Regions from separate parts of the Rhizobium sp. NLR22b genome, predicted to be linked through region 4. Evidence: predicted binding sites of a transcription regulator. Region 4 holds the regulator's gene; each other region holds the start of a gene.
The links. The regulator PhoB, encoded in region 4, activates phosphate uptake and scavenging genes when phosphate is short. The targets are predictions, from matches to a motif close to TGTCATNNANCTGTCAT.
Positions count from the first base shown of each region.

Region 1 (7,579 bases), on a different contig from region 4:
CGCACGCGGCGTCCAGAGCAAGGTCAGCTCGACTCTATCGGCCCTGCAGATCGGCGACATCACCCGTCAGCGCATCGAACATGTACAGGCAACCTTTTCGATGCTTGAAGATTTCCTCGCGGGCGAAGATGGCGCCAGGCTCGATGCCGGTGCGCGCCAGCGTCTTCAGAATGTCGTTCACCATCTGACCGCGGCGCAGATCAACGACATGTGGATCAATTTCCAGCGGGATTCGGAAAACGTCGTCAAGACGATTGCGAGTTTCGACCATGACATGCGGGAAATCCTCAAACTGCGCGATCAAATGGGCACCGAAAGCGGCGAAGCCGGCGGCAATTTCATGCGCGCGCTGGAATCCAGCGTTTCCGCCGCCCACGAGATCGTCAAGCAGGTTAACACGGCAAGCCGGCAGGCTGACCAGGTAAGCCATTCGACGATCGGCACGGCCGCCAAGCTTTCCGAAGCCATCGTCAACATCCGCGTTGTCAGGACCGACATCCATTACATGGCTCTGAACACCAATCTGCGCTGCAGCCGGCTTGGCGAGGAAGGCAAGTCGATCAATGTCGTCACCGCCGAGCTGCGCATCTTCGCCGGCAAGCTCGATGAATCCGCCGACGCCATCGTCAACGGCCTGCCGGCGCTCGAAGCCGCTGCCGGGCGCGTGGCTCCCGCCACGGACGCTGCGGCCGGCGGACTGGACGAGAGCCTGACCTCGGCTGTCGGCAACATCCGTTCCGCGGCCAATGTCATGGAAAACGAGCTGAAGGTGCTCGCCGAAAACGGCCGCGAGGTTGCCGCCAAGATCGGCCTGCTGATCGGCAAGCTCGACTTCCAGCACGAACTCGGCGATGTCCTTGCCCGCTGCGCCGATGTGCTCAAAGGCGTCGCCGGCATCGATGTCGCCGATATTTCTGATCTCGCGGAGGCCATCGCACCGCTCGACCGCAAGATCTTCAAGCTCTACACGATGGTCCAGGAGCGAAACATTCATCGCGACATCATCCCGGCAAGCAATGAAAACATTCCAGCGCCCGCGGAGACCGCCAAAACCGAAAATGACGAGGATCTTTTCGCCGACGCGCTTTTCTAGCGCATGTCTCGCAAAACTGTGCATCGGTTTGCGATAAAGACATGCGGAAAACCAAAGACCGAGAGCATGATAAGCGAATCTGAAGGACCGCGACATGCTTTAGAGAATGAAACACGCGGCGGCTATCGCCGCCGGAATTTGTTGGCGGCATCGATCGCCGCCTTCTGCTGATCGTCCTCGATCCCGAGATAAAAATCTTCCAGCGCTGGATCGGCAAGCCCGGCACGGCGCGACAGCACATACCACTTCGCCGCCTCGATCGGATTCGGCGGCGTGCCGATGGCGTTGATGTAGAGATGGGCAAGCTTGTTCTGGGCAACGACATTGCCGCCATTGGCGGCAAGTTTCAGCCATTCGAAACCCTTGACGTAATCCCTGGGACCACCGACGCCGTTGACGAGCCAGATGCCGAGATCGAGCTCGGCTGTGTCGAAGCCGGCGCGCGCGGCGCGCGCCATCCACTCGCGGGCGAGCTGCTTCTTTTCCTCCGGCAGATCCTTCAGCGTCGCATAGATCTGCGCCACGGCATATTGCGAATCCGCAATGCCCTGCTCGGCCGATTTCTCGTAAAACGGTAGCGCGAGCTTCAGCCCCTTTTCGCCGGGATTGTCGGCGACAACAATCTGCGCCCAGTTGAATTCGGCCGAAGGATTGCCGGCTTCGGCCGCCTTGCGCATATAGTCGTCGGCTTTGACCTTGTCGCGCGGCACACCTTGGCCTTCCATCAGCATGAGCGCATATTTGAACATCGCCGCAGGATCGCCGCCTTCGGCCGCCTTGCCGTACCAGAAGGCAGCGCCTTTCACGTCCTTCTTGACGCCGAGGCCTTGCGAGAGGATTTCGCCGATCAGCGTCTGCGCCGCCGGATCGCCGAGCTGGGCGCGCGGCAGCGCCTTGTCCATCGCCGCCAGATAATAGCCGCGCTGATAGGCGCCGTACGCCTCGTCGATCGGACCTTTGTAATCTTTCTCGGGCGGGAGGTCGGGCAGCTTCGCGCCCATGCGATCGAAAACGCCGACACCGTCCGAGGGCTTCACATCCCCGTTGGTGTGCCGGTCGGTACGAAAGCTTGACGCCGGCGCAGCGCCGGGCTGGCTGATGACGCTGTCCGGTGCCTGCGCCACAGCGATATCAGACCCGCCCGCAGTGAGGGCGACTATGCTGGCAAGCAGATATTTCAAAGGGCGGGCGGGCAGGATCGGCATGAGCGGGATTTCAATCCTCAAACCGTGGCGCTTTTTCGTCAAGCAGAGCATTGATCTCGGCAACGATGGATGGCGCTCGGCCGGGCTCCCCGAACACCGCCAGCCGCAGCGCCACGAACTCTGCTCCGGTCTCGGCAACGGCAAGAGCCGACGCGGGATCGGTGCCGCCCATGACGATGCAGGGGATTTCGATCATTGAGGCCCACCATTCGCCGAGCGCGAGGTTCTTGGGATGCGCCTCCGGCTTGATATCCCCATCAAGCTTGCCGAAGAAGATATAATCCGGCCTGACTTCGCCGATCTCCAGCGCATTGTGCCGGTCGCTGGCATTGCCGCCGCCGACGATCAGCTTCGGAGCGTGTTTGTCGATCGCCTCCGACAGTGCCTGCGCGTTGCTGGTTATATGCAGGCCATCGGCTTTCGCCCGTCCCGCCACGCGGCTGTCGCCTGCAATCAGCGCGGCGGCCCCCGCATCCTGAATCACTGGCACCAGCTTTTCGGCATGTTTCTGGAAGGCGCCGTCGTCGAGCCCGTATTGCGGCACGATGACGGAGGCGACATCGCCGCCCTTCAGCGCATCGGTGACGATCCTTGCCTGTTCATCGGCGTCGGCAATATCAGGGACGATGAGCACCAGGCGACAGCGGTTTTCGGGTTCGGTCATGAGGTCTTTCCGTTTCCTGCGAATTCCCTTCTCGAAAAGACGGATCCGCACTCGTTTTGTGTGAGTAGTTCCGTTAGAGGAGGCTTGCAAGAGGAGGACGTCGAAAGCATGCCGCAGGACTTGTCATTCTACTACGCCGCCGTGCCCGCGGTTCTGCTTGTTGGTCTCGCAAAAGGCGGCATGGGCGACGCTTTGTCGCTGATCGGCCTGCCCTTCCTCGCCCTGGTCGTCTCGCCGCTCGAGGCGGCGGCAATCCTGCTGCCGATCCTGGTCTTCATGGACATGATCTCGCTTGTCATCTGGCGCAGGCATGGCGATTGGGCGACGCTGAAGATCATGCTGCCGGGCGCAATTCTCGGCATTGCCCTCGGCTGGGCGACCTCGGCGCTTGTTCCCGGCAATGTCCTGCGCGTCGTCATCGGCGCGGTGACGATCCTCTTCTGCCTGCGCTATTTCTGGAACAATTTCGGCCCCGGCGCCAGCAAGACGATCCCCCCGCACGGACAGCGGCCGGTCGCTGCCGCCCTCTGGGGAACGTTTTCCGGATATGGCAGCTTCGTCGCCCATGCCGGCGGCGCGCCGTTTCAGATCTATGCCCTGCCGCTCAAACTGGAGCCGCGCGAATATACCGGCACCAGCGTGCGCTTCTTCGCAATCCTCAACGCCATCAAGCTCATTCCCTACTTTGCCCTCGGCCAGCTCGACACGCAGAACCTTGCGACCTCCGCCACGCTCTTGCCTTTCGCGCCGCTCGCCACCCTTGCCGGGGCCTGGTGCGTGCGCCGCATGAAGCCGCAGATCTTTTATCCTTTCATGTATGCGATGGCGCTGATCGCGGCCTTTCTGATCATACGCGAGGGCCTCGGCTGGTAAGGGCGGCAGTACGCTGCAATGCACAATTTCCTTGCTGCAACGGCCGGTTTGACGTAGCGTTTCTGCCATGTCGAACACGGACCCCTTCTCTGCGATTGCCGACCCGAACCGGCGCTTTCTGCTGGAGGAATTGCGGCGCGCGCCGCGCACGGTCAACGAGCTTGCCGAGGGCCTGCCGATCAGTCGGCCCGCTGTCTCGCAGCACCTGAAGGCACTGCTCGACAGCAATCTTGTCTCCGTGACCTCGGAAGGTACGAAACGCATCTACGCGGTCAACAACCGCGGCTTTGACAAGCTCAATCTGTGGCTGGATCAGTTCTGGGCCTGACCGCACCTCCGATCACACCCCTGACGCATCATAAAAACGCCCTTTTGCTGCAAGCAGACGCAAATGCGCCAGCCGCGACGTCACAAGCATCGGGCTGGCGCAATTCTGGTGTGATCACCGGTTCTTGCAAATTTTAGGCGGAATGGATGGATTTACCTCTTGCGCAAGATGATCGCCCGGCGACCCTTGGGAAGATTAATGGACGGATGACTTGAGACGCTGAATCTCGTCCTTGATGCGCAGCTTGCGGCGCTTGCATTCGGCAATTTCTGTATCGGAGATAGAAGGAGCTGTTCTGAGTGCATGCAACTCCTCCTCGAGAGCAACATGCTTTTTCTGGAGTGATTCAAGATGAGCTTCAACTGTCATTTGACCCTTCCTTCCTCTTACCCTCCCCGACCATCGTCGTCGGGGATCTAAGGTGTCAACGGGCGGACTGTGACATATTTTTGAAGGCTTGTCGAAGGCCAAAAGATGAAGATGCGATGGCAAATTCATGATCACGACTAACTAGCCGTTACCCGTATTTGGTGATAGGAGCTTGCGGAAATCATCGGCAGATCGGACAAGGTCCGTGGACGATAACGGGGAATGCATATGGCCGATCAGGAACAGGCGGAAATCAGGCTCATGGTGGCGCGTCTGCGCCAGGAGCACGAGGATTTCGACGCTGCGATCAACGCCATGATCGAGACCGGATGCGACGCTCTGCGAATCCAGCGCATGAAGAAGAAGAAGCTCGTCATCAAGGACAAGCTCTCCAAGCTGGAAGACCAGATCGTTCCCGACATCATTGCCTGAAAGGAACCGCCGCAGGATGACAGATAGACCACTCGTCGCCATCATCATGGGCAGCCAATCCGATTGGGAGACCATGAAGAACGCGGCCGACACGCTGGAAGCGCTGGAAATCGCTTATGATGCGCGCATCATCTCAGCGCACCGTACGCCCGAGCGTATGATGAATTTCGCCAAGGGCGCCCGTGCGGAAGGCTTCAAGGTCATCATCGCCGGTGCTGGCGGTGCGGCGCATCTGCCGGGCATGACCGCATCGATGACGCCGTTGCCGGTCTTCGGCGTGCCGGTCCAGTCGAAGACCATGTCCGGCCAGGACAGCCTTCTTTCCATCGTGCAGATGCCGGCCGGCATTCCGGTTGGGACCCTCGCCATAGGCAAGGCGGGTGCGGTCAACGCCGCTCTTCTCGCCGCCGCCGTGCTGGCCCTTTCCGACGAAGAGATTGCCGACAGGCTCGACGAATGGCGCGAGCGCCAGAGTGCTGCCGTCGCCGAATATCCAATGGACAACCAATGACCATAGGAACAATCGGCATAGTCGGCGGCGGCCAGCTCGGCCGCATGCTGGCCATCGCCGCCGCCAGATTGAATTTCCGCACTGTCATCCTCGAGCCGCAGCTCGACTGCCCCGCCGCCCAACTGGCGAACCGGCAGATCGTTGCCGCCTATGACGATCCGGCGGCACTGGCCGAACTGGCAGACGCCTGCGACGTCGTCACCTACGAATTCGAAAACGTGCCCGTCGCAGCCGCCGAAGCGCTCTCGGCAAGCATCGCCGTCTATCCGCCTGCCAAGGCGCTTGAGGCCGCCCAGGATCGGCTCGTCGAAAAACGCTTCCTCAACGGCTGCGGCATCTCAACCGCTCGCTTTCATGCGGTCGACAGCCAGGCAGATCTCGAAACCGCGCTGAAAGATTTCGACGGCCAGGGCGTGCTGAAGACCCGCCGCCTCGGTTATGACGGCAAGGGGCAGAAGGTTTTCCGCTCGCCCGCCGACAATCCTGACGGTGCCTATGCCGCGCTCGGGGCCGTGCCGCTCATCCTCGAAAGCTTCGTCGCCTTCGAGCGCGAGGTCTCGATCATCGCCGCGCGTGCCGCGGATGGGACGGTCGTCTGCTTCGATCCCGCCGAGAATGTCCACCGCAACGGCATCCTCCATACCTCGACCGTTCCGGCCGCAATCTCGGCGACGACAGCGGAGGCCGCTCGTCGATCGGCCGAAAAGATTCTCGCCGCGTTGAACTATGTCGGCGTGATCGGCATCGAATTCTTCGTGCTTGCCGATGGCGGCCTGATCGCCAACGAGATGGCGCCGCGCGTCCACAATTCCGGTCATTGGACGGAAGCCGCCTGCGTCGTCAGCCAGTTCGAGCAACATATCCGCGCTGTCGCCGGCCTGCCGCTCGGCAATGGCGAGCGCCACTCCGACTGCGTCATGCAGAATTTGGTCGGTGACGATATCCTTGCCGTCCGCGACTGGCTGCAACGTCCCGACACGCTGGTTCACCTCTATGGCAAGAGCGAGTGGCGCCCCGGCCGCAAGATGGGTCATGTCACGACATTGGCGCCGAAATTGCCGGTTTCGCGGTGAGAAACGGTCCTGCGGCTTGGGAAAAACACCGTCACGTGGTTGACACGCTGGAGGTGACGAGGTATCTGCACCCCCACCTAAAGAGCGCGCCCCGACGGCGCGCTTTTGATTGTTAAAGTTACGGGCGAATGTGAATTCCCCCATAGAGATCGCGGATCAGAAAAATGAAGATCAAGAATTCGCTCAAGTCGCTCAAGGCTCGTCACCGTGACAACCGTCTGGTTCGTCGCAAGGGCCGCATCTACATCATCAACAAGCTGAACCCGCGCTACAAGGCTCGTCAGGGCTGATTGCGCGAATCCGGATTGTGCGCCGCGCAGATTGCGCCGACGGACATCCGGTGGGTCGCTGCGGTGATCACGTCTAATTTGTTTGATCTTCGGCGCTGGCGGGCTAATATGTCCGCCATGCGCTTTTTTGCTTTGACGTCAGCGGTGCTGCCGCTCGCCTTCATCCTCTCCACCTCCCCGTTCCCGGCCACCGCGGCGGAAAACAACGTCATTGTCGAGCGGAGGGATGCCAATAGTTCGCCGAAGCAGCGTCTCGACCAGCTCTTCAGCCAGCTGAAGCGCGAGCGTGATCCTGACAAGGCCAGCAGCATTGCCAACGAAATTCGTCTGGAATGGAATGATTCCGGCAGCGCGACCGTGAACCTACTGATGCAATGGGCCGACAAGGCGATTGAGGAAAAGCGCAATCCCGCCGCTCTCGATTTCCTCGACGAGGCGATTGCCCTCAAGCCCGATTATGCCGAGAGCTGGAATCGCCGCGCCACGCTGAATTTCGTCATGGGCAATTACCGCAAGTCGATGTCCGACATCGAGCATGTGCTGGATATCGAGCCGCGCCATTTCGGCGCGCTCTCCGGCATGGCCGCGATCCTCAGCAATTCCGGCAACGATCAATTGACCCTGAAGGCCTGGGAACGGTTCCTCGATATCTATCCCGCCGATCGCACTGCGCAGGAGCAGGTCAACATGCTTGCGGAAAAACTCGCCGGCAATCGCACCTGAAGCCGGCCGATCAAGCTT
Region 1 is NZ_JABDWM010000003.1:214,776-222,354, reverse strand. Features, by position in the region: gene HJC00_RS07155 (chemotaxis protein) at 1-1,093, shown strand, start outside; gene HJC00_RS07150 (tetratricopeptide repeat protein) at 1,216-2,298, opposite strand; gene HJC00_RS07145 (thiamine phosphate synthase) at 2,309-2,962, opposite strand; gene HJC00_RS07140 (sulfite exporter TauE/SafE family protein) at 3,071-3,835, shown strand; gene HJC00_RS07135 (helix-turn-helix transcriptional regulator) at 3,903-4,163, shown strand; gene HJC00_RS07130 (YdcH family protein) at 4,359-4,532, opposite strand; gene HJC00_RS07125 (YdcH family protein) at 4,761-4,964, shown strand; gene purE (5-(carboxyamino)imidazole ribonucleotide mutase) at 4,981-5,475, shown strand; gene HJC00_RS07115 (5-(carboxyamino)imidazole ribonucleotide synthase) at 5,472-6,548, shown strand; gene ykgO (type B 50S ribosomal protein L36) at 6,713-6,838, shown strand; gene HJC00_RS07105 (hypothetical protein) at 6,947-7,561, shown strand.
Region 1: HJC00_RS07125 (YdcH family protein) is a predicted target of PhoB. The motif match lies at 4,638-4,654, and genes of this name have one in related genera.

Region 2 (7,579 bases), on a different contig from region 4:
CAACCTCGCCGGAGGCAAGCAGTTGCAGCGGCTGGGCGCCCGAGGTCCACCAGACGAGGCTCGGCTTCAAGGCGTCGAGCTTGGCGAAGGCGCGGTCGACGCCTGCCGATGTCGCCAGGACCTCGTAAACCTGATCTGCCGGCACGCCATCGGCCATCAGCGCGGATTCGAGCGTGTATTTCGGCCCCTTGCGCAGCGCACGCTTGCCCGGAAATTTCTTCACATCCCAGAAATCGGCCCAGGATTCCGGGCCCTTGGCAATCTTTGCGCCGTCATAGGCGATTGCTGTCGACCAAACGATGGAGCCGACGCCGCAATCGCTGACGGCGGATGGGAGGAATGCATCCTTGCCGCCGAGCTTGCTCCAGTCCACCTTTTCAAAAAGACCGTCTGCACAGCCGAGCGCAAGCTCGTCTGCCTCGACCTCCACGGCGTCCCAGGAAGGATTGCCAGCTTTGACCTTCGCTTGAAGTACACCGATACCGCCATCCCAGGCCTCATCGAGCAAGGGCTTGCCGGTGACTTCAGAAAAGGGTTGGAAAAAAATCTTTCGTTGAGCATCCTGAAAGTTCCCACCCCAGGAAGCTATGGTGAGGTCCCTGGCCACGCTCGGCCCGGCAGCGACTGCCAATGACAGCAGTCCCAGAGCTGCAATCGTAGACCTGTTCTTGAGTTTCATTCGCTTCCCCTGTTTGTTGAGCGTCTCAGACGCCTGGTTGACAGCCACGATCTTCTGAATCGTTGGCGATCTCGTCAGCCGCGCCTGTGGGATAAGCAAAGCCCGGCTGCAGCAGGCTTGCCATGTGTCATCTCCAAGAGGCGGACGGTTTTGCTAGGGACAATGCTGGCGGATGTCCCAAGGGGCGGAAAGGCGCTTTTTGTTGCCCTCGGTGGAGACGTGGATGCACCGCTCCCAATCGACCTCCACGGCCAGGCATTGCTCAAGCCCCAGAATTCGACGGGACTCGCCGGTGAAAAAGGGGCCGGTAGCGCAATTGTCAAGTAACCGGTAAGTGGTGCATCATATGCACCACCGTGCACCACTCTTCGTTACACCGAAGGTCCGAAGCCTGTGTAATATGGAAGGCGTAGACGGCATTCCGACTTCGGTTCGGTCGAACCACTTTCCTTGTGAGGGACAGGATTGCGCAGAGGGAAATCGTTGGCAGATGAACCGGCAGGGGTTCAGAAACGCGGACGTTTGCCACCATTATCCATGGTGCGCGCTTTCGAGGCGGTCAGCCGGCTGGGCTCGATGCGCAGGGCCGCGGACGATCTCAATCTCAGCCACACCGTCATATCCCGTCACGTCCGCAACCTCGAAGCCTGGCTTGGCACACGGCTTGTCGATGCCGGACCGCGCGGCATCAGGCTCACGGCGGAAGGCCGGATTTTTGCCGAGACCGTGGGGATCGCTTTCGACCTCATTGCCAAGTCGACGGCGGAATTGCGCCCAGCGGTCAACCGCACCGTGTTGCGCATCTGGTGCGTGCCGGGCCTCGCAACGCGTTGGCTGACGCCGCGCTTCAATCAGCTCCAGCTTGCCTTGCCCGGAATCGATTTCGTGATGCGCGCAACCGATCTGGAACCGGATTTCACGCGTTATGAGGCCGATGTGGACATTCGCTACTCTGACGAGCCAAGAGGAAATGTCCGCTGGATCTTGCTGGAGAGGCCCCGCATGTTTCCGGTTACAAGCCCCGAATGGATCAGCAGGAACGCCCCAATACGCACTCTCGATGATCTGGTGTGCCAGCCGTTGATCCATGAGGAAAGCCGCGACCAATGGCGCCAATGGTTCCACAAGGCCGGCTTCGAGCATGAAGTCGTTTTGAATGGTCCGCGCCTCTGGTCGGCCAATCTGACGGTCGATGCGGCGGTCGCGGGCCAAGGAATAGCGCTTGCGACGCGTTTGATCGCTGCGGATGACCTGCGCGCTGGGCGGCTGGTCGAATTGCTCGAAACGGATGTTCGGCTCGGCGGCTACTATTTCGTCGGATCGCGAGAACGCTGGAATGAAGTGACCTTGGCGCGGTTCCGCGCATGGATGCAACAGTCAATCGCTGAAACTATTGGCGGTCATTCGTCTGATGAAACCAGCAAGCCGGGGCGATAGGAGGGGGTGGAACACGCTTTCCTGGTTTGAAAAAGGGCGCACAGCCGATCTCACGCTCCCGATATGGCCAGCCGCACCGTCTCACTGACGAACCCGGTCTTCCCGCCGGTGTAGAAATCCCAGTCGCCGCCTGCCGCCACAGCCAGCCGGCGTTTCAGCTCGGCATAGGCCCGGGCTCTTTCCGGGTGCTCCCTGAGATAGTCGCGAAACAGGATGCGCTCGCGGTGCGCGCGATTATCGGCTCCGCAGAGATAGAGCTTGAATCCGTAACCCGGGTGATCCCGGGTGAAGGCCCAGCGTTTCTCTCCCCGATCGCCGTGGAAGACGAAAGCGGCCGCGCGCATCGCATCGATCGCCGTCGGTAGAGCGTCGTCGGAGATCGTGACGATATCGAGGTCGATCTTCGGCTTGGCGGCCAGGCCGGGAACCGACGTACTGCCGATATGATCGATGGAAAGCACGAGATTGCCGAGCAGGATGGAGATCTCGGCGCTGATTTCGGCAAAGAGCCGCAGCCAGGACGGGTTGTAGTCGACCACTTTGACGGCGCGCATGCCCTTCCTCGCGATTGTCGTCAGCGCACTTCGGCCAACAATCCGTCCAGGATCGCGATCATCTTCTGCTCAGCTTCTTCGAGCGAGCCGCTATTGTCGAGCTCCGTGACGTCGTAGTCGCCACGCACGGTCAGCGGCCCGCGGGCGAGCCTGGCCATGATGTCCTCATGTGTCTCGCGGCCGCGCGCTTCCAGCCGGCTGGCGAGCACTTCGGGACGGGCCGTGACGTTGATGACCTTCAGCCGCGGGAAAGCGGCTTGGAAGCGGTGAAGCGCCGAGCGCGAGCCGTTGGCAACGACGACGTGGCCTCGCGACAGCGCCACCGAGACTTCGGCCGGAATGCCGTATTTCAGGCCATGCGCTTCCCACCAGACGGCGAAGGAGCCTGACTGCTCCATGGCGGCAAAGCCTTGGAGAGAGACGGAAAGATGATCCTCGCCGCCGGCGTCACGGTGGCGGGTGATGACGCGGCGGGCGAAATGCACATTGTCGCGGCCGGCAAAACGTCGCGCAGCGAGGTTCATCAGCGTGTCCTTGCCGGCGCCGCTCGGCCCAACGACGACGACCATGATGCCCCGTTCGGCTCCGGCTGCTGCATGTGGTTCGTGCGGGGTCATGCGACACGGCGTCCCTGGCGCCAGACGGAGCGTGTGACCGGCACGCCGTGCGAACGGTGGACACGGACGAGATCGGCGCGCAGCCCGGTCGCGATCCGGCCGCGATCGTCGAGGCTGACCGTGCGGGCGGGCGTCGATGTCACCATCGCGATCGCTTTCGGAAGGGTGATGCTCTCCACCTCGTCGGCGAGGATGAAGGGTGCATGCAGCAGGCTGAGCGGCACGTAGTCGGAGGACAACACGTCGAGCACGCCCATTTCGGCGAGATCGCGGGCGGCGATGTTGCCGGAATGGGATTTGCCGCGCACGATATTCGGTGCGCCCATCAGCACGCTCATGCCGTGCTCGTGCGATGCCCGGGCGGCATCGAAGCTGGTCGGAAACTCGGCGAGGCGCACGCCATTGTCGATCGCCTCGTCGACATGAGAGAGCGTGGCGTCGTCATGGCTTGCGACGGTGATGCCGCGCTCGGCGCAGACCTTGGCGATGGCATTGCGATGAGGCGTCGAATTGCGCGCCGATTCCGCCTGGCGCTTGGCGACGAAACGGGCAAAAGCCTCATCGCTCAGGCCCCGCTTCTTCTGGTAGTAGAAGATATACTGATCCATCGTCTGGAACTGCCGCTGGCCGGGCGCGTGATCCATCAGCGAGACGAGCCGCACATGCGGATCCTTTTCGAAATCGGCGAAATGTTCGAGCACGTTGTCGGCCGAGACCTCGCAGCGCAGGTGCAGGAGGTGCTCCGCGCGCAGCCTGCCTTCCTTCTCCGCCGATTGGATGGCGTCGGCCATCTCGCGCATCTCGCCATGTTCGAAGCCGCCGTCCTCGTCCGCGCCCATGCGCAGGCAGTCGAAGACCGTGGTGATGCCCGATGTGACGATCTGGGCGTCATGCGCCTGGACGGCAGCCGTCTTGTGCCAGCGGATGCCCGGACGTGGCTGATAATGGCCTTCGAGATGGTCGGTATGCAGCTCGACAAGGCCGGGAATGACGTAGTCGCCCTCGAAATCTTCGCCGGCTACCGAATTGCCTTCGGAGATATCGACGATCTTGCCGTCGCGGATGAGGATCGATCCTGAAAGGACGTCCTCCTCGAGAACGATGCGGGCGTTGGAAAAGACGGTCTCTTTGCTCATATCGTCAGGTCTTTCAGCTTTTGGCGCCGGAAAGCGGCAGCCAGGAATGAACTTTGAACGGGGCGCCGCGCGTCTCCTCGATGAAGACGGCGAGGCCGGAAATCGAAAGCGGCCGGCCGGTAAAACCGGCAAAACGCTCCGCCAGGACCGTTTTCATCACCTCCGCGCGTGTCTCCGGCACCTGGCCGCTCAGAGTCATGTGGAACCCGAAATCCTCCATGACGTAAGGATAGCCCCAGCGTTGCAGATTGGCGCGCTGGCTGTCGCTGAGCTTCTCCGGGTTGCGTCGCGCGATATCAGTCTCGGAAAGCGTAGCGCGGAACGGTTCGAAGGATTTTACCACCTTTCCGGCGAAATCCTGAAGAGGTTGGTAAAGAGAACCGGGAACCAGTGCAAAAAAACGGCCAAGCTGGCCGAGCACGAGTTCAGGAATCTTGAAGGCCGGGGTGCGCGCCGCGAAATCCTCGGCAAAGGTGATGAGATCCCGTTCGGTGACGGAAGCGGCAAGCGAAAACGGCGCCTTGATCGTCGCGTGAAAGCCGTAGCGGCGTGGGTCGGCGGTCAGCTCGAACTGCTCTGCCGCACTGAGTGTCTCATGTTCGGGTGCAGGATAGGTTTTGCCGGTGAAAGCATCGCGGCCGAGCCAGAGCGAAGCCGCGCCGGTCAGGGGATCATCCTTCGGCGGCGAGAAATAGAGAGCGTAGCGCAAGGCTTTTATCCTGGGGATCGTCGAAACGGGGAGCGCAATGTGCAGTGATTTGGCGGCGAACCGCAAGCAGGCTCCCGGCTAAAAGATTTCCGTGACAGAATGATGATGGCGGCAGCGTCGCCGTCGCCCCTCGTCGAACGGTCAGTGCGTCTTCGTGCCCATCAGCCGGTGGCGCAGGACGTTCGAGGCGGCGTCAAACAGGAAGACGACGATCAAGATCAGAATGACCATATAGGCGACGTTTTCCCAGTTGGCGTTGGTGCGCATCGCCTCCCAGAGTTTGAGGCCGATGCCGCCCGCGCCGACAGCGCCGATGATGGTCGCGCCGCGCACGTTCGATTCCCACTGGTAGAGCGTCTGGCTGACGATAACCGGAACGATCTGCGGCATGATGCCGTAACGATGGACGAGCACCGTTTGGGCGCCGGTTGATTTGATGCCTTCCCGCGGCTTGTTGTCGATATTCTCGAGCCCCTCGGAATAAAGCTTGCCGAGCGTGCCGGTCTCGGTGAGGAAGATCGCGCCGCTGCCGGCGAGCGGCCCGGGGCCGAAGGCGCGCGTCAGGAACAGCGCCCAGATCAGCATGTCGACCGAGCGCAGGAAATCGAAGAAGCGTTTCAGGATCTGGTTCAGGAGGCGGTTCGGCGTGATGTTGCGCGCTGCCAGGAAGGCGAGGGGGAAGGCGGCAAGCGCGCCGAGCAGCGTTCCGAGAAAGGCCATGACGATCGTCTGGAAAAGCTTGGTCCAGACGTCGCCATGCTGCCATTCGCTGTTGTTCCAGATATCCTCGAAGGCGAGCGATAGGTTGGTTTGGTCGGGCTTGATGCGCGGGCCGGAAACAACGAGGCCGATGACTTCGCCGACCGGTTTGTCGAAGAAGGAGGATTGCGTGTCGAAGATGAAATTCGCCCAGCCGAGGAAGCGTTTGCGGACCTTCACGCGATCGACGGAAATGCTGACGTCGCCGGCAAAGCCGAGATCCGCAAGCACGTTGTCGTCATAAACAGTCATCCAGCTCGGCACCGGCCCGACCACCTCAGGCGCGCCGCTCGATACGTCGACGGGGACGCTGACGCCGTGCGCGGTCACGATCGTTTCGCTCTTTGAGACGGTGACGCTGCGGCTGATGCCGCTGATGGAAACGGTGATGCTGCCGTCGGGATTGTTGACCACCCAGTCCGGGTGCGGATGATCGCCGAGCGGTGAGAAGCGGGGATAACGCACCTCGATCGAGCCGTCGTCCTGGATGCGGAGGTCCGGCTGGACATCGTAGCTCACCCATTGGCTGAGATAGATGCCGACGCGTTCCCAATGGGCCTCGGCGAAGAGCTTGGGCAGGTCGAAGAACCAGACGGCATAGAGCCCGTAGAGCAGCGTCGCAATGAGGATCATCAGCCCGCCGAAACGCTGGCGGAACGATCGGTGGAAATATTCCGGATAGCGCGCTTCGATCTCATGCATGCGGTTTGCGTCAATCACCGTCATGGCGGCCTCAATGTTGCGGAAGGAAAGCGTGCTCGCCGACGAGACGGCGACGCAGCCATGCGGAGAACTGGTCGACGGCGACGATCGTCACGAAGAGCAGCAGAACGAGCGCCATCGTCTTGGCGCCGAAGCCGCGCGAGATCGAAAGCTTCAGCTCCTCGCCGATGCCGCCGCCGCCGACGGCCCCGATGATGGTCGAGGCGCGCACGTTGATCTCCAGGCGTAAGAGCGCATAGGAGGTGAAATTCGGCAGCACCTGTGGCAGGGCGGCGAAGCGCACGCGCTCCCACCAGTTGGCGCCGACGGCCTTCATCCCCTCATGCGGCTTCATATCGATGTTTTCGGCGACTTCGTAGAAGAGTTTGCCGAGCGCGCCGATCGTGTGCAGGGTGATGGCTATGATGGCGGCGACCGGCCCGATCGACAGGATCGCCGAAAACAGGCCGGCAATGACAATCTCGGGGAAGGCGCGCAGGAACTCCATCAGCCGCTTGGTGACGATGCGCAGCGGCCATGAATTCGTGAGATTGCGCGCGGCAAAGAAGCTCAAGGGAACCGCAAAGATGAAGGCGATGATGGTCGAGATGAGCGCTACGTTGATCGTGACGATCATCAGCTCGAAATATTCCGGAATGTAGAAGGCACCCCAGACGTAGACGCGGCCCTTGTCGAAGTTGAATTCCTCGCCGCCTCTGTCGTTGACGCTGGCTATGTCGAACAGCGCGCGCCAGACATCGTTCCAATCCTTGGGAATGAGCCAGCTCAGGAAGTCGAAAAGATGCGGCAGACGCTCGAAGAAATGGCCGGCATTGCTCTCATCGGCGAACCGGACGGAGCTGACGAATGCCGCAACGAGGATGACCAAGCCAAGGACGGTATAAAAGCGGCGCTTCGCGACCATCCGATCCCAGGCGGTGGCGATCTCCTGCGTGCTCTGCACGTGCGGCTGTGTATCGGCAATG
Region 2 is NZ_JABDWM010000017.1:62,347-69,925, reverse strand. Features, by position in the region: gene HJC00_RS24815 (ABC transporter substrate-binding protein) at 1-679, opposite strand, end outside; partial or broken gene HJC00_RS33045 (LysR family transcriptional regulator) at 1,217-1,378, shown strand; gene HJC00_RS24810 (LysR substrate-binding domain-containing protein) at 1,406-2,116, shown strand; gene HJC00_RS24805 (GrpB family protein) at 2,167-2,670, opposite strand; gene phnN (phosphonate metabolism protein/1,5-bisphosphokinase (PRPP-forming) PhnN) at 2,691-3,287, opposite strand; gene HJC00_RS24795 (alpha-D-ribose 1-methylphosphonate 5-triphosphate diphosphatase) at 3,284-4,423, opposite strand; gene HJC00_RS24790 (DUF1045 domain-containing protein) at 4,437-5,132, opposite strand; gene phnE (phosphonate ABC transporter, permease protein PhnE) at 5,274-6,617, opposite strand; gene phnE (phosphonate ABC transporter, permease protein PhnE) at 6,625-7,579, opposite strand, start outside.
Region 2: HJC00_RS24790 (DUF1045 domain-containing protein) is a predicted target of PhoB. The motif match lies at 5,224-5,240, and genes of this name have one in related genera.

Region 3 (7,579 bases), on a different contig from region 4:
GGGCAATGCTTTCGATGATCGCGCCCAGCAGAAAGATCGCCAGGAATTGGCCGGCCATACGCATTCGGCCGGTGGCCGCGATTTCGCCGAAAAGCAGCGAGAATGCATTGTTGATCTGCAAGGGCAGCGTCATCGCGGCATCGGAAACCATCGAGACATGACGACGGGCATGCTGCAGCAAACCCGACAGGATAGACATCTGGTTTTCCACCGCTGTATCGCCCGCAGACGTCGCCGCCATCTGGGCCGACATCCATTGCTTGACCTCGGGCGTCTGCATGAGCTGCATCATCTCACGCACTTGGGCCGGCGGAGCGGCCGCGGCCTGCGCTTGTGCCGGCTGCGTCTGGGCAAAGCTGGGCGAAGCCGCGGAAAGAAGCACAATGAATATGCCCGATATGGCGGCCTTCAAGCCTCCTGCCCTGTCACGCTTCACGACCGCCCTCCAATCAAGTGTCGCGCTTGCACAAAACAAGGCTGACATCTTGCATTGGATACTCGCGACTGCTGCCGCCAGCAAGCGGCAGGAAAGCCATACCGATGGCCAGGAAAGACCGCTGGCGCCGCCTACCGAGGCCGGCCGTCAAGCCCGCCATTTACGGGTGACGGTCGCCTTCTGCTCAGTGAAGGGAGTGACCTGGCCTTCAGGATTTCGGCGCCGGCTTTTCCACGTGGCCGCCGAAACCCGCGCGCATTGCCGACAGCACCTTGTTGGCGAACTCGTCATTGTCGCGCGAGGAGAAGCGGCCGTAGAGCGCCGCACTCAGCACCGGTGTCGGCACGCTTTCGTCGATTGCCGCCATGATCGTCCAGCGGCCCTCGCCGCTGTCCGAGACGCGGCCGGCATATTTCGAAAGTGCGGGGTCGACATGCAGGGCATCGGCGGTGAGATCGAGCAGCCAGGAGGTGATGACGCTGCCGCGGCGCCAGACTTCCGCGACATCCGGCAGATTGAAGTCGTATTGAAAATGTTCGGGATGGGCGAGCGGCGCGGTTTCCGCATCGGCATCGTGCGAGGCGGCGCCAATATTGGCGTGTTTCAGAATGTTGAGGCCCTCGGAATAGGCAGCCATCAGGCCGTATTCGATGCCATTATGCACCATCTTGACGAAATGTCCGGCGCCGTGCGGGCCGCAATGCAGATAACCCTGCTCCGCCGTGCTGGCCGCCGCCGCTTCGGCGGTGCGGTTTGGCGATGCTTCCGTCTTGCCGACGCCGGGGGCGAGCGTCGCAAAGATCGGAGACAGATGTTGGACGGTACCCTTCTCGCCACCGATCATCAGGCAATAGCCGCGCTCCAGGCCGAAGACGCCGCCGCTGGTGCCGACATCGACATAATGGATGCCTTTGGTGATGAGTTCGGCGCCACGGCGGATGTCATCGTGGTAATAGGAATTGCCGCCGTCGATGACGATATCGCCGTTCTGAAGCAGCGGCACCAGGCTGGCCAGCACCTTGTCGACGATCGCCGCCGGCAGCATCAGCCAGATCGCACGCGGATGCGTGAGCTTGGAGACGAATTCCTCCATCGAAGCGCTGCCGGTCGCGCCGAGACCTGCGAGCTCAGCAACGCTTTCCGGCCTGGTGTCGTAGACGACGCATTCGTGACCGCCCCGCATCAGGCGCTGGACCATATAATTGCCCATTCGGCCCAAACCGACCATACCAAGCTGCATAATGAATCTCCTGGAAACCGAGATGAAGTATCGACTCCGGAAACTAGCACCCGCAGTGTGACAGGCAAGCAAAGTCTGGCGATGGGCCGCCGATCTCCTTCGAGACAGGCCTCGTCAAACATCCGGGGCGCTGGCCGGCTCGCCTTTCATCTCGCTGAGATACATGCCCTCGCGCAGATTGATGCCGTATTCGACGAAGGCCTTCATGCTGCAAAGCATCTGTGTCCAGCCTTCGCAGTTGAGATAGGTGCCGCGCCGGCCGGCCTCGTCCTCGCGCCAGCCGTTCTCGGCAATCGTCACCAGCGTGCCGCCATCCTCCAGCGTCTTGAAATTCATTTCCACCAGCGTCTTATACCTTGTCTTGTCCTCGGCAGTGCCGCCGTCCCAGCGAAGCACGATGCGGCTTTCCGGCACAAGCTCGACAACCTCGACCGGCGCATCCTTCCACCAGGTTACTGTCGTGCCTTGAACGAGCGGGGCGCTCGCCCCGCCGATCGTGGTGAAATAGCTGCTGAGTTTCTTCGGGTTGACGACGGCATCGAACACTTCGGCAACAGGACGGCCGATCCGGCCGGAAACGCGGATTCCGAGAGACATTGCACTTCTCCTCTTCTCCATTGTGCCTGAGGCCATTATGTTATAAAAATATAACATGTCAAGCGAATCAACCGACGACCCTGTCTTCAAGGCACTGGCGCATCATCGCCGCCGCGAAATCCTCGACCTGCTCAAGGAGGCCCCCCGCACAACGGGCGCGCTCTGCGAGATGTTTTCCGGGATGGACCGCTGCACGGTGATGCAGCATCTGAAGGTGCTTGAGGAAGCGGGGCTGATCGTCGCCAGAAAGGAGGGCCGCGAACGCTGGAACCACCTGAACAGTCTGCCGATCAAACACATCTACGACCGTTGGATCAGCGCCTATGCAGGTCATGCCCTGTCGATCCTTGATCGGCTGAGAAGCGACCTCGAAGGCTAGCCGGAACAATGACCGGCGTGAGGATCGGCTTGCCCTCCGGCCCGCCGAACTCCTATCCTGGCAAAAGAAGCGTGGGAGCTCAGGACAAATGACGATATCAGGAGCCGGCATACGCCGCATGCGGTTGCTGCGCAGCATGAAGCAGCAACACCTCGCGGAACTCCTCGGCGTCAACCAGGCGACCGTTTCGCGCTGGGAGCGCGGCCAGCTTGATCCCTCGCCCAACCAAGCCGTCAAGCTGGAACGGATTTTCGCCACGCCGCAACATGCTGCGGCCGATGCGGCCTTAAAGCGGCTGGTCGAGGATTCCGTCCGGTCTGTGCATCTGATCTGCGATAGCACGCATCGGCTTCTGTCTGCTTCCCGACCGCGGCAGGCGGAATGGCGTGCACCGCTCGGCGCTTTTCTCGGCCGCTCTCTTTTTTCCTACGCCTCCGCCGAGATCGCCGCCGCCGAACTGTCTCTGGAGGAGCGCGGCTGGCATGAGGACAGGCTGCTATCGTTGACCTTCGATACCGGCGCCAACGGCAATGTGCGCCTGCCGATTACCCCGGGCCGCGTCACTTGGGAGCGGATCAGGCTTTCCGATGGCACCGCTGGCCGCCTCGTCACCACAATCCGCTGAGCCTGCAGCCTTCCTGCATGCCCATGCATAATTTATGCGTTGTCCCACGACACCGGTCTTTATAGCGTCCGCCGCCAACGCAGTCAGGAGACGACGCGATGACGATATTGGTGACGGGAAGCGCCGGCCACCTCGGCGAGGCGCTGATGCGCAGCTTGAGAGCTCAGAGCCGGTGGGCGCGCGGCATCGACATCAAGCCTTCGGCTTTTACCGATATGGTCGGCTCCATCGGTGACCGCGGCTTTATCAGGCGAGCGATGTCGGGCATCAGCCAAGTCATCCATGCCGCCACGCTCCACAAGCCGCATGTGGCGACCCACGGCAATCGCGATTTCCTCGACACCAATGTCGGCGGCACGCTGAACCTGCTCGAAGAGGCGACTGCCGCGGGCGTTGCAAGCTTCGTCTTCACCAGCACCACCAGCGCTTTCGGCGCGGCGTTGACGCCGGCGGCCGGCGAGCCCGCAGCGTGGGTCACCGAGGACGTGCTTCCTGTCGCGAAGAATATCTACGGCGTGACAAAGCTCGCTGCCGAAGGAATTTCGGAACTCTTCGCCCGCAAATCCCGCCTGCCTGTCGTCATCCTCAGGACGTCGCGCTTCTTTCCCGAAAGTGATGATGATCCCGAGATTCGCAACAGCTATTCGGCGGGAAATGCGCAGGCCAACGAGCTGCTTCATCGCCGCGTCGATATCAGCGACGTGGTCGACGCCCATTTTCTGGCGCTCGAAAAGGCGCCGGCAATCGGCTTCGGCCGCTATATCATCTCGGCCACGACGCCCTTTCTACCGGGCGATCGCGCAGAGCTCAGGCGTGATGCGCCTGCTGTCGTCGAGCGGCTGTTTCCAGGTGCAAACACGCTTTACGCCGAACGCGGCTGGAAAATGTTCCCGACGCTCGATCGCGTCTACGTCAACGAACGCGCAAGGCGCGAACTTGGCTGGCGGCCGCGCTATGATTTCCGCTTCGTGCTCGATTGCCTGCGCGAGTGTCGCGAGTGGCGAAGCCCGTTGGCGATCGATGTCGGCTCCAAGGGCTACCACGAGGAAGTATTCGCCGAAGGACCCTATCCGGTCGATTAGGGCAATGAGCTGATTGCAGGCTCCGAGGGTGTCATCCAGTTATCACGATCCCATCCTAGACGTTTAGCCGGGATAGGGGCGAAATCCGGGTGTGTTCGGTTCTGAGGAATCGATCCCAAAGCCGAGGAATGTCATTCGAAACGGTGTCCAGCTTGCGGGCGGGAACCGTTGCAGGAACGCTTTTGACCGAGAGGCTATTTCATGAAGAACGTCAGATCATATGCATCGCGGCTGTTCGCCGCAGTTTTCGCAGCATCCGCCGCCATTCCCGCCTTGGCAAGGTCGGAGAATTCCGCCACTTTCGTCAATAAGGGCCTGGTCGGCGTCGGCCGCATTCCAGCCAACCAGCGCGACAAATTCGGTGAAACCTTCGGCTCCGGCTCCGGGATGGCGATCGACCCCGCCGCCTGGACTCGGGATGGCGCCAGCTATAGGGGCACGCTCTACCTGCTGCCCGACCGCGGTTACAATGCCGCCGGCACTGTCGACTACCGCCCGCGCCTGAACACCCTTTCGATCATTCTGACCCCGACAGCGCCAGGCGCGACCCCCGAGGCCGGCAATGAGCAATCGGGCGTCGAGGCGAAACTCGTCGAGTCCATGCTCTTTGTTGACGACAAGGGCGCGGACACGACCGGTCTCGACCCGGAATCCGGCGTCCGCGCCGCTGCCGGCAACTTCCCGCCGCTGCCGCAGGCGGCGAACGGCAAGATCGCCCTCGACGATGAGGCGATCATCCGCATGGCCGACGGCACTATGTTCGTCAGCGACGAATACGGCCCCTATATCTATCGCTTCTCCGCCGATGGCCACTTGCTTTCAGCCACCCAGCCGCCCAAGGCGCTTCTGCCGATGCGCAAGGGCGCGCTGAGCTTCGCTTCAAACAATCCCGGTCCCGGCGGGTCCGCTCCCGATCCGAAGGACCCCGAAACCGGCCGCCAGAACAACCAGGGCCTCGAAGGCATGGCAATGACGCCCGACGGCAAGTTTATCGTTGCCGTACTGCAGTCGGCGGCCCGCCAGGACGGCGGCGATTCCGGCTCGACCCGCCAGAATACCCGCGCCATGATCTATGACGCCGCCGATCCCGATCATCTGAAGCTGGTGCACGAATATGTCGTGCCGCTGCCGATCTTCAAGGACGCTAAGGGCAAGACGACGATCGCCGCCGAGAGCGAGATCGTCGCCCTTTCCGACAAGACCTTCCTGATGCTTGCCCGTGACAGCGGCAACGGCCAGGGCGTGAAGGGCGACACGTCTCTGTATCGCAAGATCGACATCGTCGACCTATCCGCCGCAACCGATATCGCCGGCAGCGATTTCGACGCCGGCAAGGCGGCTGCACCGAAAGGTGTCCTCGACCCGTCGCTCACACCGGCTACGCTGACACCGTTCATCGACCTCAACGACGAGGCCGAGCTTGGCCGCTTCGGCCTGCACAACGGTGCGCCGAACGACAGGAACGATCTATCGGAAAAATGGGAAGCGATGGGTCTGGCAAGTGTCCTCGACACGAAGCTGCCGGACGATTACTTCCTGTTCGTCGCCAACGACAACGACTTCTTGACGCAGGATGGCTTCCAGGTTGGCGCAGCCTATAAGGCTGACGGCGGCGCCGATGTCGACACCATGTTCCAGGTCTTCCAGGTGACGCTTCCCGGCTTGAAGAAGTAACTGCGCGCCACGAGGGGCGGACGCGCAAGCCGCGTTCGCCCTATACACCCGGCTTCGTCTTCAACGATGAAAGGAAAAGGTGCGATCCACGACGACCGATGGATGTTTACGATCCTGGGCGCCTACAAACGTAGGTGGGCACCGTGTGTCCAGGCCCACGAGCCCGGACAGGGACAGCTCCCTTTGGATCGAGTATGGCCCCAGGGATTGTGGTTCCTGTCGAGAGGCGCAGACCGCATCGCGATATATAAGGCCGTTTGCATCGACGCGCCAGTGGCGACGGCCAGCCGTTTTTATTTAATTGACATCAATTGAGTTCGGGTGCGGCCCGGCCATTCAGCTTGTCGGTGATGCCGCGAATACGGCTCGAAACCTCGCCGAGCGCTGCCGCCAACGTTTCCTCGGTGCGGGCGGTCGCGGCAAGCACGGTGTCGCGGTTGCCGCGCAGCGACTCGAGCTCGGTTTCCAGCCCGGCGATGCGGCGCGTCAGCTCGGCAATCTCGTCCATGATCATGATGCCGGCCATGACGGTGATCCTGAGATCGCCGATCTCTCCGAACTGGCCCTTGAGATGGCCGACATAGCGGTCGAAACGCGTGGCGAGATCGGTCAGATGATCCTCCTGCCCCTCCTCGCAGGCCATGCGATAGGCCTTGCCGTCGATCGTTACCGTCACCTGCGCCATATCAAATTCTCTCTCATCAGCGGTCCAGAACCGCGCGGATCGTCTCCATGGCCGTCACCAGCCGCCGCGATACCTCACGATTGACCTCTTCCAGCCGGTTGGCGCGAAATTCGGCCTGGTCGAGCTCCTGGGCCAGACGGGAGCGGTCGGCATGCACACGTCGCACCTCGCCCTCGATCTCCCCCTGCTCGCGCTGCCGCTCGACACGCATGTCGACGGCGTTTTCGAGGCTCGAAATCGCCTGTCTCAATTCGTCGAGCGCTGCTTCCATGGTTTTGCCTGTGGGCATCATGCCTTTCCGATTCCCGTGCAGGACCTGCGAATCGGCCACATCTGCCGATCTTGTGATTTCAAGAGGATATGCAGCTCGCCAACGGCCCGTCAATAAATCCCGTCACCCGGCAGCCTGCCTATCTGTGGATGAACGTTTTGGACAGGCCCGCCGCGCCAGTTTGGTCTTTTGTATAGTCGAGCGATCAAATGTCAAAAAATTGCCGCAGGCCGCTGGGATTTGCCCCGCCATTTATTGACTCGCCAGCCCCAACTGCTATGTGTCAGCCGCTTTCACTCGATGGTCTTGGAGGCTCGAGGCCATCCCCCGACACCCGGAGCTTGCAGAAAAGCTATGACCTCTCTCCAACAAAACGACCGGATGGCGAACGCGATCCGTTTCCTCGCCATGGACGCCGTTGAAAAGGCGAATTCCGGCCACCCTGGTATGCCGATGGGCATGGCTGACGTGGCGACGGTCCTGTTCACCAAATATCTGCGCTTCGACCCCAAGAAGCCGCATTGGCCGAACCGCGACCGCTTCGTGCTGTCGGCCGGCCATGGCTCGATGCTGCTCTATTCGCTGCTGTA
Region 3 is NZ_JABDWM010000003.1:256,395-263,973, reverse strand. Features, by position in the region: gene HJC00_RS07360 (mechanosensitive ion channel family protein) at 1-436, opposite strand, end outside; gene gnd (phosphogluconate dehydrogenase (NAD(+)-dependent, decarboxylating)) at 645-1,676, opposite strand; gene HJC00_RS07350 (SRPBCC domain-containing protein) at 1,791-2,273, opposite strand; gene HJC00_RS07345 (helix-turn-helix transcriptional regulator) at 2,329-2,652, shown strand; gene HJC00_RS07340 (helix-turn-helix transcriptional regulator) at 2,741-3,277, shown strand; gene HJC00_RS07335 (NAD(P)-dependent oxidoreductase) at 3,376-4,359, shown strand; gene HJC00_RS07330 (esterase-like activity of phytase family protein) at 4,561-6,033, shown strand; RNA gene ssrS (6S RNA) at 6,113-6,271, opposite strand; gene HJC00_RS07320 (cell division protein ZapA) at 6,341-6,718, opposite strand; gene HJC00_RS07315 (DUF4164 domain-containing protein) at 6,735-7,010, opposite strand; gene tkt (transketolase) at 7,344-7,579, shown strand, end outside.
Region 3: HJC00_RS07330 (esterase-like activity of phytase family protein) is a predicted target of PhoB. The motif match lies at 4,389-4,405, and genes of this name have one in related genera.

Region 4 (7,579 bases):
CGACACCTACGAATATTCCTCCGGCTGCCCGCTCGACACGCCCTCAGGCCTGATGTTCGGCCACTATCAAATGGAAACGGATGAAGGCGAGCTGTTCGACGTCGACATCCCCGCCTTCTCGCTTGACTCGCCGGGGCTGCTGCGCGTGCTGAATTGAGGGCAAGTTCCTCCCGCTCAAGAGATTGCCGAGACCCCGCCCCTCATTCGCCTGCCGGCACCTTCTCCCCGTAAACGGGGCGAAGGGACCATGCCGCGATCGATCTATCCCCACCGACCTCTCGCAGGGCACGTCCCCTCTCCCCGCGAGCGGGGAGAGGGGCAGCTCTCAATGCTAACTGAGCCTATTCCGCCGGCTGAAGCTCGGCTGCTTGGAAGCGGTAGGTGGTCGAGCAGAATTCGCAGGTGACGGATATCTCGCCGTTTTCCTGGCTGGCCTCGATCTCCTCGGCGGTGAAACCCTTCAGCACGTTGCCGATCTTTTCCCGCGAACAGCTGCAGCGGTCGAAGACGGCGCGGGGCTCGAAGACGCGCACGCCGCGCTCGTGGAACAGGCGGAACAAGAGGCGTTCGGTGCCGACCTGCGGATCGGTCAACTCGTCGGCATCGATGGTCTCGACCAGCGAGCGGGCTTCGGTCCAGGCGTCATCCTCGCCATGCGGACGGTCGCCGTTATCGCCGTCGCCGCCGTGGAGATCGGGCTGGCGCATGCGCTCCGGCGCCTCCGGCAGGAACTGGGCAACGAGGCCGCCTGCCCGCCAGCGGTGGCGCGGCTTGCCGGCATCGTCACGGTCGAAGAGTTCGGCCGCAGCCAGGCGCACCCGCGTCGGGATCTGCTCCGACTGGCGGAAATAGACGCCGGCGATCTCCTCGAGCGAGGTGCCGTCGAGCGCGACAATACCCTGATAGGGCTGGGCGAACTTGCCCTGATCGATGGTGAAGGCGAGCACGCCCTTGCCGAGCAGTTGCTCCGGCTCGGTCTCGCCTGAGGCAATCGCCTGGTCGAGCAGCGCCCGATCGAAACGGGCGTAGGCGCGCACGTTCTCCGGCGTCGAGAAATCGGCGACGAGCAGATCGACCGGGCCGTCGCCCTTGGTCTGCACGGTGAACTTGCCGTCGAACTTCAGCGAGGTGCCGAGCAGCACCGTCAGCACGACGACTTCGGCAAGCAGCCGGGCAACGGGCGCGGGATAATGATGGCGCTCGAGGATGGCATCGAGCATGGGGCCGAGCTGGACGGCGCGGCCGCGCACATCCAGACCCTCCACCTGAAAGGGGACGACATGATCATCGCCGGCGAAATCGAACTGGCCGAGGGCGGCTGCAGCTTCTGCCATGGCTTTACTCCTAGTTTCGGGAGCGGCGGCCAAAGTGTCCGGCGCTCGCGCAGTCGGGCCGCAAGCTTATGACTCGCAACATCCGATTATGGTTCAGATCGCGCCCAGGCACCAAGCAAGAATCGATTTCTGCGCATGAAGACGGTTTTCCGCTTCATCGAAGACCACGGATTGCGGGCCGTCGATCACCTCGTCCGTCACTTCCTCACCGCGATGCGCGGGCAGGCAATGCATGAACAATGCATCGCTGCCGGCCTTGGCCATCAAGGCCGCATTGACCTGATAAGGCTGGAAGACGTTGTGACCCCGGGCCCGATGTTCCTGATTCATGGAGACCCAGGTATCGGTCACCACGCAATCGACGCCTTCGACCGCACGGTCGGCATCATGGCAGAGCATGATTTCGGCGCCCTCATTGCGGGCCCAGTTCAGATAGTGATCCTTGGGCTCCGAACCAAGGGGGACGGCCATGTTCATGCGGTAGCCGAAGCGCGCCGCCCCTTCGACCAGCGAATGCAGCACATTGTTGCCGTCGCCGGTCCAGGCGATGGTCTTGCCCTTGATCGGGCCGCGATGCTCCTCGAAGGTCATGATATCGGCCATGATCTGGCAGGGATGGGTATCGTCCGTCAGCGCGTTGATGACAGGCACGGTCGCATGTTCGGCAAGCTCCAGCAGGCGCGAGTGCTCGGTGGTGCGGATCATGATCGCATCGACATAACGCGACAGCACCTTGGCGGTGTCGCCGATCGTCTCGGCGCGGCCGAGCTGCATTTCGGTGCCGGAGAGGAACAGCGTTTCGCCGCCGAGCTGGCGCATGCCGACGTCGAAAGAGACGCGGGTGCGCGTCGACGGCTTCTCGAAGATCATCGCCAGCATCTTGCCGGCGAGCGGCTTGTCGCCCTTGCCCGCCTTGAAGGCCTGCTTGCGGGCGAGCGCGTCGTTCATGATGGTTCTGAGGTCGGCCGATGTGACGGCCGAAAGATCGAGGAAATGTTTAGGAGCCATGTTCTTACCTGTCGTGCGCCCGAAGGCGGCGATCCCTTCAAGCCGTCTTCTTGATCTTGGCGGCGCGGATGCTCTCGGCGGCGCGCTCGAGGCGCACAAGCCCTTCGCGGGCTTCCTCGGCAGTGACCACCAGCGGCGGAAGAAGGCGGATGACGTTGTCGCCGGCCGGCACGCCGAGCAGATGCGCGGCGCGGATCGCCTGCAGCAATTCGGCCGAGGGAACCGCAGCCTTGACGCCGAGAAGAAGCCCTTCGCCTCGGATATCCTCGATCACATCGGGATAACGATCCTTGAGCGAGGCCAGTCCCTGGCGGAAGACGAGCGCGACGTCGCGCACATGCTCAAGGAAGCCATCGGCGAGGATGACGTCGAGCACGGCGCTGCCGACCGCCATGGCCAGCGGATTGCCGCCATAGGTCGAACCATGCGTGCCGGCCTTCATGCCGGAAGCGGCCTCGGCGGTTGCAAGGCAGGCGCCGAGCGGGAAACCGCCGCCGATGCCCTTGGCGACGGCCATGATATCAGGCGTGATGCCGGACCATTCATGGGCAAACAGCTTGCCGGTACGGCCGACGCCCGTCTGCACCTCGTCGAGGATCAGCAGCAGGCCATTTTCGTCGCAGATCCGGCGCAGCGCCTTCATGAATTCGCTGGTGGCGGGACGCACGCCGCCCTCGCCCTGCACCGGCTCGATCAGGATTGCGGCCGTCGCATCGGTAATGGCGGCACGCACGGCATCGATGTCGCCGAACGGCACCTGATCGAAACCCGGCGCCTTGGGGCCGAAACCTTCGAGATATTTCTCCTGGCCGCCGGCGGCGATCGTCGCCAGCGTGCGGCCGTGGAAAGCGCCTTCGAAGGTGATGATATGGAACCTCTCGGGATGGCCCTTGGAAAACTGATAGCGGCGCGCCGTCTTGATGGCGCATTCGAGCGCCTCGGCGCCCGAATTGGTGAAGAACACCTTGTCGGCGAAGGTGGCGTCGGTCAGGCGTTTGGCCAGGCGCTCCTGGCCGGGAATTTCATAGATATTGGAGAGGTGCCAGACCTTGTCGGCCTGCTCCTTCAGCGCCGCGACCACATGCGGGTTGCCGTGGCCGACGGAGGTGACGGCGACCCCGGCGCCGAAATCGAGATAACGCTCGCCGCTCTCGGCGATCAGCCATACGCCCTCGCCTCGCTCGAACCGCAGCGGGGCACGAGAATAGGTGTCGTAAAGCGGCGCGGCTTCAGCCATCGCGGGTCTCCCGTTCAATGTTGTCAGGCGCGGATTCCGGCTAACAAAACCAGGTCCGAAAAATCAAAAATGCCGCCTTTCGGCGGCGAGCGGTACTATTTCCTTTTCGCGCTGCAATGTCAACAAAACTGCGGCCTTAGCGTATGCCGCAAGCTTGTACAGGGGCACTTTCGGCCTTCAACAGGCATTATTGCAGAAATGACACGCAGAGGCAGCAAGTTGGGGAAAAACTTGAAATTCGATTCATCCGGATTCCCGCGACTCTTGTCACGGAGTCAGCCTCACACTAGGTTAAAGTTCAATTACTAGACTGCATGCGGCGGAACTAGTCACCAAAATTGATCAAGCGTTTCTTGTTTCGGAGGCTTCCGGGACAACGGTGAGGGATTCTGCCATCACCAACGCAAAAGGTGGAGACAGGGCATGAACTGGACAGACGAGCGGGTCGAGAAACTCAAGAAGCTTTGGGCCGAAGGACTGAGCGCCAGCCAGATTGCTGCGCAGCTTGGCGGGGTCAGCCGAAACGCCGTTATCGGCAAGGTGCACAGGCTCAGCCTTCCCGGCCGCGCCAAGGCCGGCGGCACGGCCACCGCGGCGCGCACGCCGAAGCGCCAGACATCCGCGCCGCGCGCGCCGAACTACGCCTCCCGGATCGCCACCCGCACCGTGACCCGCCAGCAGGGCGCAACCCTGCTGAAGGAAGAGATCGAGATCGATACAGTCGAGGAAATGGAATATGTGCCGAAGGGCAACGTGGTGGTGCCGATTTCCCGCCGCCTCGGCCTGACGGAGCTCACCGAACGCACCTGCAAGTGGCCGGTCGGCGATCCGCTCAAGGAAGATTTCCATTTCTGCGGCTGCGAATCCCCGGACAATTCGCCCTATTGCAGCTATCATCAGAAGCTTGCCTATCAGCCGATCAACGAACGCCGCCGGGCGGCGGCGCGGGTCAGCTGAGCGGACCGGTATAGCCAGACATAAAAAACGGGCCGCCGTTTCTTATTCGAGTGGGAAGTGACCTTTGCGTTTAGCAACCCCCACACTCCGTCATGCCAGGGCTTGACGGAGGAGAGGTGGCGCCGGGACAAGTCGGCTTTGCAGGCGCGATGGAAAGGTGGTGCCGAGACGCATAAGCCTCGCCGGCGCAACGACGCTGGCTCCGCAGCGGCGACGATGGACGACAAGGCGGGCCTCACAAGCCGTACTGCCGTGCGTTTGGCGGGAACGCCAACCCCACACTCCCTCAGCCTTCAGGCCTCCATCGAATAACCGGCGCCGCGGACGGTGCGGATGACGTCCTGCATGTTGGAGAAATTCAGCGCCTTGCGCAGGCGGCCGACATGGACGTCGACGGTGCGTTCGTCGACATAGATGTCGTGGCCCCAGACGCCGTCCAGCAGCTGCGAACGGGAAAAGACCCGGCCCGGCGACGACATCAGGAATTCCAGCAGCCGGAATTCGGTCGGGCCGAGGCGGACTTCGCGGCTCTTGCGGTGGACACGATGGGTTTCGCGGTCGAGCTCGATATCGCCGCATTTCAGCACCGAGGACAGCACCTCGGGACGGGCCCGACGCAGCATCGCCTTGACGCGGGCGACGAGCTCGGGGGTCGAGAAGGGCTTGACGACGTAATCGTCGGCGCCGGTGGACAGTCCGCGCACACGCTCGCTCTCCTCGCCGCGCGCCGTCAGCATGATGATCGGCAGCCGCTCGGTTTCCGGCCGCATGCGCAGGCGCCGGCAGAGTTCGATGCCGGAGACGCCGGGCAGCATCCAGTCGAGGATGAGAAGGTCGGGCGTGCGCTCCTGAAGCCTGATCTCGGCCTCGTCGCCGCGCAGGATGGTATCGACCTCAAAGCCTTCCGCCTCAAGATTATAGCGAAGAAGCACGCTCAGCGCTTCCTCGTCTTCAACAACTGCGACTCTCGGGATCATGCGTGTCCGTCTCCTCGCGCACAAGCCTTAAACCGGGACGATTTAAGCAGGCGTCCTGCGCAAATTCAGAAATTGGCTGCGACCTCTTTGCGCGCCCCGAACGGGCGCGCACGCAAGTGACTGGTCCGGGCGGCTGGCCCGGGCGGCTCGTTCGGAACAATTATTCCGTCGCGGCGCCGACAGTGTTGGCACTGTCATCCTTCGGACGATCGCCTTCCGGCTGGGCGCCCGTCGCCATGTAGTAAATCGTCTCGGCGATGTTGGTGGCATGGTCGCCGATGCGCTCGATGTTCTTGGCGCAAAAGAGCAGATGCGTGCAGCTCGTGATGTTGCGCGGATCTTCCATCATGTAGGTCAAGAGCTCGCGGAACAGCGAGGTGTACATCGCGTCGATCTCGTTGTCGCGTTCGCGGATGGCGGTCGCCTTGTCGGCGGCGCGTGTCGTATAGACGTCGAGCACTTCCTTGAGCTGGACGAGCGCCAGCTCAGAGAGGTGCTCGAGGCCGCGGGCGAGCTTGCGCGGCACGCCTGTGCTCTGCACGGCGATGACGCGCTTGGCGGTGTTCTTGCCGAGGTCGCCGACGCGTTCGAGATCGGCGGCGATGCGGATCGAACCCATGATCTCGCGCAGGTCCGAGGCCATCGGCTGACGGCGGGCGATGGTGACGATCGCCTTGTCGCCAATCTCGCGTTCGGTGTGATCGAGGATCACATCGTCGGAAATGACCTTTTGCGCCAGCGCCGTATCGCCGTTGACCAGCGCCCGGACGGATTCCGCGACCATCTGTTCGGCCAGGCCGCCCATTTCGGAAATCCGCCTGGAGAGGAACTTCAGATCATCATCATAGGCGGAATAAATATGTGTCGATGCCATGGGGCTTTGTCCTCGAATAACGGAAAGCTTCGTGTCGCCGGGATCAGCCGAAGCGACCCATGATGTAATCCTGGGTGCGTGGATCGTCGGGGTTGGTGAACATCTTGTCGGTGTCGTTCTCCTCGACGAGGTTGCCGAGGTGGAACATGGCGGTGCGCTGCGAAACACGCGCGGCCTGCTGCATGGAGTGGGTGACGATGACGATCGTGTAGTTCTCGCGCAACTCGTGGATCAGCTCCTCGACCTTGGCGGTGGCAATCGGATCAAGGGCCGAGCAGGGTTCGTCCATCAGGATGACCTCCGGGCTGACGGCGACGGCGCGGGCAATGCACAGGCGCTGCTGCTGACCGCCGGAGAGGCCGGTGCCGGATTCGTGCACGCGGTCCTTGACCTCGTTCCACAGGCCGGCGCGCTGCAGGCTGCTCTCGACGATCTGGTCGAGATCGGCCTTCGACTTGGCGAGACCGTGGATGCGCGGGCCGTAGGAGACGTTTTCGTAGATCGACTTCGGGAACGGGTTCGGCTTCTGGAAAACCATGCCGACGCGGGCGCGAAGTTCGACCACGTCGATATCCGGATCATAGATGTCGTCGCTGTCGAGCGTGATCTTGCCGGTGACGCGGCAGCCTTCGATCGTGTCGTTCATGCGGTTGAGGCTTCGCAGGAAGGTCGACTTGCCGCAGCCCGAGGGGCCGATCAGGGCGGTTACGGTGTTTTCGCGGATGTTCAGGTTCACGTCGAAAAGCGCGCGCTTCTCGCCGTAATATACGGAGACATCCTGTCCGATCATTTTATACGGGACGTTGCTCATCTTCTGATCCAGCGCCTTTTCAACTGCAGCTTCCGTCAGCATGTTCATGATGTTTAACTCCGTTTACCAGCGGCGCTCGAAGCGACGACGCAAGAGGATGGCGCCCATGTTCATGACGATCAGGAACAGGAGCAGGACGATGATGGCACCCGAAGTACGCTCCACGAAGGCACGTTCGGCCTCGTTCGCCCACATATAGACCTGCACGGGCAAGGCCGTCGAGGGCTCGAGCGGTGTCGTGGGCGCATTGGCGACGAAGGCGACCATGCCGATCAAGAGCAGCGGCGCGGTTTCGCCAAGCGCGTGCGCCAGGCCGATGATCGTGCCGGTGAGGATGCCGGGCATGGCAAGCGGCAGGACATGGTGGAACACCATCTGCAT
Region 4 is NZ_JABDWM010000001.1:502,383-509,961, forward strand. Features, by position in the region: gene apaG (Co2+/Mg2+ efflux protein ApaG) at 1-157, shown strand, start outside; gene HJC00_RS02375 (Hsp33 family molecular chaperone) at 342-1,334, opposite strand; gene argF (ornithine carbamoyltransferase) at 1,428-2,342, opposite strand; gene HJC00_RS02385 (aspartate aminotransferase family protein) at 2,380-3,579, opposite strand; gene HJC00_RS02390 (GcrA family cell cycle regulator) at 4,003-4,536, shown strand; gene phoB (phosphate regulon transcriptional regulator PhoB) at 4,830-5,513, opposite strand; gene phoU (phosphate signaling complex protein PhoU) at 5,674-6,387, opposite strand; gene pstB (phosphate ABC transporter ATP-binding protein PstB) at 6,431-7,246, opposite strand; gene pstA (phosphate ABC transporter permease PstA) at 7,262-7,579, opposite strand, start outside.